Regions from separate parts of the Neisseria animalis genome, predicted to be linked through region 2. Evidence: predicted binding sites of a transcription regulator. Region 2 holds the regulator's gene; the other holds the start of a gene.

Region 1 (3,416 bases), 220 kb from region 2:
CACTTCGCTACGCAAAATTGCTTCAGCACCTTTTACCGCCAACGAGGCAACCTGCTCGCGTAAAACTTCACGCGCCCGGTTGATTTCCTGATCAACATCGGCTTTTGCCTGCGCTGTAATACGAGCTGCTTCGTTAGAAGCCTGTTCTTTGGCCTCCTCAACAATTTTAGCAGCACGCTTTTCGGCGTTGGCAACCATTTCGGCTACCTGACTACGCCCTTCGGCCAAGAGTTCTGCAACTTTCTTCTCTGCCTGCTCAAAGTCGCTTTTACCGCGCTCGGCGGCAGCCAAGCCTTCGGCGACTTTTGCGGCGCGCTCGTCCAACGCTTTTGCAATCGGCGGCCACACAAATTTCATGGTAAACCAAACCAGACCGAAAAAGACGATGATCTGCGCAAATAAGGTCGCATTGATATTCACTTTACTTAACCTTCGTATTAGGGTTAATCAAACAAACGCATACGCGTCTGTATCGAAACAGTTGTCTGTTCGGATTAGCCTGCAAACGGGTTAACAAAGGCGAACAGCAGAGCAATAGCCACACCAATCAAGAATGCGGCATCAATCAGACCGGCAATCAGGAACAGTTTGGTTTGCAGCGGGCCAATCAGTTCAGGCTGACGTGCAGAAGATTCCAAATATTTAGAACCAACCATGGCGATACCGATAGAAGCACCCAAAGCACCCAAGGCTACAATCAGACCACAAGCGATAGCAATCAAACCCATTTTAAAACTCCTTAAAGAAACAAAGGTTAAAAACTACATTAAAAAGAACTACTCAAACTACTTGAAAAGAAAGGTATGCACTATAGATCAAAAACTAGTGCGCGTCATGCGCCTGACCGATATAGACAAACGCCAATGCCATGAAGATGAAGGCCTGCAGGGTAATAACCAAGATATGGAAAATTGCCCAAGCCAAACCTGCAAGGATGTGGAATACGAACAAAATCGGATCCATCACACCCACACTGCCCGAAGCTGCCCAAGCACCGCCCAACAGAGCAATCAGCAAGAACACCAGTTCGCCGGCATACATATTGCCGAACAACCGCATACCGTGCGATACGGTTTTAGACAGAAACTCCACCAAGTTCAACAGAAAGTTGGCCGGTGCCAACTTGCCACCAAACGGGGCGCTGAACATTTCATGCATCCAGCCGCCGAAACCTTTGATTTTGATGTTGTAGTAAATACAGATAATCAGAACGCCGATTGCCAATGCCAGAGTCGTGTTCAAATCCGCAGTCGGAACAACACGCAACAAGGCATGATGGTTGCCTGTCATCTGTTGCCAAATCCACGGCAGCAAATCTACCGGCAGCAAGTCCATCGCGTTCATCAGGAAAATCCACACAAACAGCGTCAGACCCAGCGGTGCAACCGCTTTGCGCGACTGCTCGTTATGCACGATACTCTTACACATATCGTCCACAAATTCATAGAGGATTTCCACAGCAGCCTGAAAACGACCCGGAACACCCGAGGTAGCGGCTTTGGCACCACGCCACAACAAAAAGCTGCCCAACACACCCAGCACCACAGCAAAGAAAATTGCATCGAGGTTGATGAACGAGAAGTCAGCAATATTTTTCAGGCCTTGGCCTTGAGTAACGTCCGACAAACTGGTCAAGCTCTGCAAGTGGTGCTTGATGTAGTCGGCAGCGGTCATTGATTCACCTGCCATAATCTTTAACTCTCAACAATACTAAAAAAACCAGATGGCTGACCCCTAATAATCCGCAGAAAAACGGTAGGAATGCCAGTGAATCATGCCAAACCGCAAACACGGCCAGCATCAACACCAGCGACAGCGTTATTTTTAAAACTTCTCCGACGACCATCATTCTGCTTCGCAGGTACGGATTGTTTTTGAAAAGTTTTAAAAGTAAAACTGCTATAAGGGTAGGAATAAGATAGGTTAAGCCGCCTGCCAGAGCAGACCAAAAGCCCCGCCCTCCGGCAAACAAGGCACTCAAAATGGAAATGGCGAACAGAACACCGGCTTGGGAAATTAAAATCCGCGTCATAACTGATAAGAAAACCGGCCGCCATTATCGGGCGTGGCAACTATAATAAAGAAGCTGCCGAACGTCAAGCCGAAATGTTAACCTGTGTGAAGCATTACTTTGATTATACGGGTATTTCTTTACGGCTTTGAAAACAATCTTTCCGCCGTTTTGCTTTTTACGCGGATTTTAACACAAACTACATTTTGTTACAGTATTATCTGTATAAAAATCATGGCTTTTTTCTGTTTTCGCGGCGCGGTTTTTCATTGTATAAAACAATCTGATTGATTTACATCAACTTTTAACCACAATGCCGTCTGAATTTGCAGACGGCATTGTGTACCGATATTGCGGGAAAAGCATCATTTAGTCGCAAAATTCCAACATCTCACGCTTGATAATCGATGCCCAACTGCTTGAGCAGGTAATCGAAAGTCTCCGGCGTATCAAAATGCAGTACGATTTTGCCTTTTTTCTGATTAGTGGTTTTGACTTCGGCATTCACACCCAGTTTTTCGGTCAGCACATCATTCAAACGACGAATATCGGGGCTGACGGTTTTCTTTTCTTCCGGCTGTTTTGCCAACTGGGCCAACTGACTTCTGCGTTCCACTTCCCGCACGGACCAGCCGTTTTTGACTGCTTTTTGCGCCAATTCGAGCTGCTCCACCACCGGCAGGGTCAGCAATGCGCGCGCGTGTCCCATTTCCAGATGGCGCTGGTACAGCATTTCCTGCACAGGCTCGGGCAGGCTCAGCAGGCGCAGGCTGTTGGAAATCGCACTGCGGCTTTTACCGACGGCCTTTGCAATGGTTTCATGCGTCAATCCGAATTCGTCTGCCAAACGCTTTAACCCTTGCGCTTCTTCGATCGGATTCAGGTTTTCACGCTGGAGGTTTTCAATCAGGCCCATCGCCAACGCGGTTTCATCACTGATGGTTTTGACCACCACGGGAATCTCGGTCAATCCGGCCAACTGGGACGCGCGCCAGCGACGTTCTCCGGCAATCAGCTCGTATTGCGACAAGCCGTGTTCCCGAACGATAACCGGCTGGATAACGCCTTGCGCCCTAATCGAATCCGCCAGCTCCTGCAATGCGGCATCGTCCATCTGCACCCGCGCCTGATAGCGGCCGGGTTGAATGTCCGCAATGGCTACTGTTGTCAGCCGATCGCTGCTGCTGTTGTCCACGCCGTTGGAAATCAGAGAGTCCAAACCGCGGCCCAAACCGCCTCTTGCTTTTGCCATATTGTTTTCCTTATCTTTTCATTTCGTTGACGCTGCGTTTCAGACGGCGTAATCATTAACCGTATATTTTATCGGATATTGCCGCGTGCGTGTTGGCAATTCATTATCGTCCGCTCCGTACCCGCAGGCTGTGCAGAAGAACGTTTGCGGAGA
Region 2 (3,416 bases):
GGTGTCGATACGGCGTTGCGGTTTGAAAATGTGCGGCAAATGGGCGTAGTGATAGAGGGCGAGGCGGTCGGGGTCGAGGCTCAAAACCGTGTCGATGGTGGTTTTGATGCTGTCGATGGATTGGTGGGGCAGGCCGTAAATCAAATCTACGCTGACGGATTTGAAACCTGCTTCCCGTGCGGCATCGATGACTTCTTTGGTTTCTTCAAAACTTTGAATGCGGTTGACGGCTTCCTGTACTTTGGGGTCGAAATCCTGAATGCCGACACTCATGCGGTTGAAGCCGAGCCTGCCCAAATGGAGTACGGTTTCACGGCTGACTTTGCGCGGGTCGATTTCGATGGAGTATTCGCCGTTGGGTACGAGCTGGAAGTGTTTGCGTATCATGGCAAATACACGTTCGAGCTGGTCGTCGCTCAGGAAGGTGGGCGTACCGCCGCCGAAATGGAGTTGCGCCAGTTGGTGGCGGCCGCCCAGATGTGGCGCGAGCAGTTCCATTTCCCGTTCCAAATATTCGATGTAGGCATCTGCGCGGGATTTGTCTTTGGTGATGATTTTGTTGCAGCCGCAGTAGTAGCAGATGGTGTTGCAGAAGGGAATATGGATATACAGGGACAGCGGTTTGTTCAGCGCGCCCATGTTCCGCAGGCTGAGCGCGTGGGTGTATTCTGCTTCGCGAAAACCGTCGTGAAAACGGTCTGCCGTCGGGTAGGAGGTATAACGGGGGCCGCTGGCGGGCAGGCTGGCAATCAATTCGCGGTCGAATTCCGGCTGTTCGGAAGCGGAGTGGTTTTGTATGGGAATAATTTTCATGATGGATGTGTGTTTGTGGTTACGGTGTAATGATTAGGCAAACTGGGGATAGTTTGATAGAATGCCACGTCAGAATAAAGCTGCTTTGACATGAATCAATTCTTGGTCAGTCTGAAGCGGCATGGATTTTTACAATAATAAGCATAAAAGCTGTTTTGAAAAAGGTGTTTTATGGCCAATCATAACGCTGCACATCAGATGAAAGCACTTTGCTCGACCTGCTCGCTGCGCGAACTCTGTTTGCCGGTGGGGCTGATGCCGAGCGAGTTTTCTCAACTGGATGCAGTTATCCGGCAGAGCCGCCGTTTGAAAAAAGGCGAGTATCTGTTTCGCGCCGGAGAGCCGTTTGCATCATTGTTTGCCATTCGTGCCGGCTTTTTTAAAACAACGGTTGCCAGCCAAGACGGCCGCGATCAGGTAACCGGATTTTTTATGTCGGGCGAATTGGTCGGTATGGACGGTATTTGCTCGCATATCCACAGCTGCGATGCGGTGGCCTTGGAAGACAGCGAAGTGTGCGAGCTGCCGTTTGCCCACATGGAAGAGTTGGGGCAGAACATTCCCAGTCTGCAAACGCATTTTTTCCGTTTGATGAGCCGCGAAATTGTGCGCGATCAGGGGGTAATGCTGCTGCTTGGCAATATGCGTGCGGAAGAGCGTTTGGCGGCGTTTTTGCTGAATTTGTCCAACCGCCTGTATTCGCGAGGTTTTGCTGCCAATGATTTTATCTTGCGGATGTCGCGTGAGGAAATCGGCAGTTATTTGGGTTTGAAATTGGAAACGGTCAGCCGTACTTTATCCAAGTTCCATCACGATGGTTTGATTAAGGTGGAACACAAGCATATTCAAATTTTAGATTCGCAAGCCTTGAAGAAAATGGTATCGGGTTGCGCCCACGCCATGTGAGGCGGAAAATTCCATGAAAAGGCCGTCTGCAAAACGCATCATGCGGATTTTGCAGACGGCCTTTTTATATGAAACGGCGAACTTGCCTGCCGGCAGCGTACAATTTTGCTGATTGGAGCATGATTTGCGTTGAGAAGAGCGTTTGCCCGATTTCTTAAATGGAGAAATCTTCCACAATCGGAGCGTACAAAATGCGGTCGACGGCTTCCCTGTTGAGTTTGGGGGCGAACATTTCAATAAAATCGTAAGTATAGCCGCGCAGATAGGTATCGGAGCGGACGGCAATCCAAATTGGCGATGGTTCAAACAAATGCGCCGCATCGACAAGCTGCAAATCTTGGTCGTTTTGGGCGTGGTATGCCATTTTCGCCATCAAGCCGACACCCAAGCCCAGTTTGACGTAAGTTTTCAAAACATCCGTATCTGCCGCCGACAAAACGATTTCGGGCTGCTCCAGCTTGGCTTTGTTGAACGCGCGGGCGATACTGCTGCCGGAAGTAAAGGCAAATTCGTAAGTAATCAGCGGAAAAGAAGCCAAATCTTCGATACTGAGCGGATTTCTGCATTCGAGCAGCGGGTGGTTGTGTGGCACAACCACGGCATGAGTCCACTCCGTACAGTGCAGACGGCGCAACTCGGGGTGGTCGTCCAGCTTTTCGGTGATGATGGCAATATCTGCTTCACCGTTGCTGACCATTTGTGCAATCGCAGCAGGGCTGCCCTGCTTGATGGTCAGATGGACTTTCGGGTAACGCTTCACAAATTCTGCAACAATGTTCGGCAGGGCATAACGGGCTTGTGTGTGCGTGGTGGCTATCGTCAGCGATCCGCAGTCGAATTCGGTAAACTCGCTGCCGATGTTTTTAATGTTTTGCACATCGCGCAAAATCCGTTCGGAAATTTCCAATACAGCCTTTCCCGGCTGCGATACCGAAACCACCCGCTTGCCGCTGCGGATAAAAATCTGAACGCCCAATTCCTCCTCCAACAGGCGGATTTGCTTGGAAATCCCCGGCTGCGAAGTATAAAGGGCTTCGGCAGCTTCGGATACATTCAGATTATGGCGGTAAACTTCAAGAGCATAGCGGAGTTGTTGTAATTTCATGGCGGGTCGGGTTGTGTGGATTATGTGCGACAAAGGCAGGGTAATTTAACATATTTTGGCGAAAGCTGTGGTGTTGTTAGCGAAGTTTTTGTTTTTACTCAAACTATCATCTGTTCTCCAGCCGGCCTAAAAAGCCGTCTGCAAAATGCTTGTTGCTTTTGTGCAACGAATGCAGCGGTTTCCCCCTGTTTTTCAAGCAAATAAATGACACGGCATTGATTTTTCGGCATGATTCACTATTAGGAAACAGGCAGTTTGAGGGCGGTAAATCAGCGTTTAAGTTGACAATTTGCCTCAGGCTTCTTTATAGTTCAGCCTGAAACATCCAATTTACCGCCGTTTTCAGACGGCCTGTGATTGTTAAAGCTGTAACGGCTGCTCAGTATCCGTTACATAACAATTTTGATGAGGGAATAAAATGACCAAACAGCTGAAATTAAGCGCACTGTTCGTTGCCTTGGTAGCTTCAGGTACTGCAATGGCAAGCGAAGCGCACACCAAACACGGTTACACTGTAAGCAGCCAATCTCAAGAAGTTGTCCGTAACAGCTACGGCGAATGCTGGAAAAACAGCTACTTCGACAAAGCCAAC

The links. Region 2 encodes FNR, which switches genes on or off when oxygen is low (the NO sensors DNR and NnrR bind a similar motif). Its sites were predicted from a motif close to TTGATNNNNATCAA; they were not measured.
Region 1: EL111_RS10240 (ATP synthase subunit I) is a predicted target of FNR. The motif match lies at 2,299-2,312, and genes of this name have one in related genera.

What each region holds. Positions count from the first base shown of each region.
Region 1 is NZ_LR134287.1:2,195,303-2,198,718, forward strand. It holds gene EL111_RS10225 (F0F1 ATP synthase subunit B) at 1-420, opposite strand, end outside; gene atpE (F0F1 ATP synthase subunit C) at 495-728, opposite strand; gene atpB (F0F1 ATP synthase subunit A) at 823-1,689, opposite strand; gene EL111_RS10240 (ATP synthase subunit I) at 1,679-2,032, opposite strand; gene EL111_RS10245 (ParB/RepB/Spo0J family partition protein) at 2,403-3,263, opposite strand.
Region 2 is NZ_LR134287.1:1,972,071-1,975,486, reverse strand. It holds gene hemN (oxygen-independent coproporphyrinogen III oxidase) at 1-813, opposite strand, end outside; gene fnr (fumarate/nitrate reduction transcriptional regulator Fnr) at 985-1,719, shown strand; gene EL111_RS09160 (CysB family HTH-type transcriptional regulator) at 1,874-2,824, opposite strand; gene EL111_RS09155 (OmpA family protein) at 3,243-3,416, shown strand, end outside.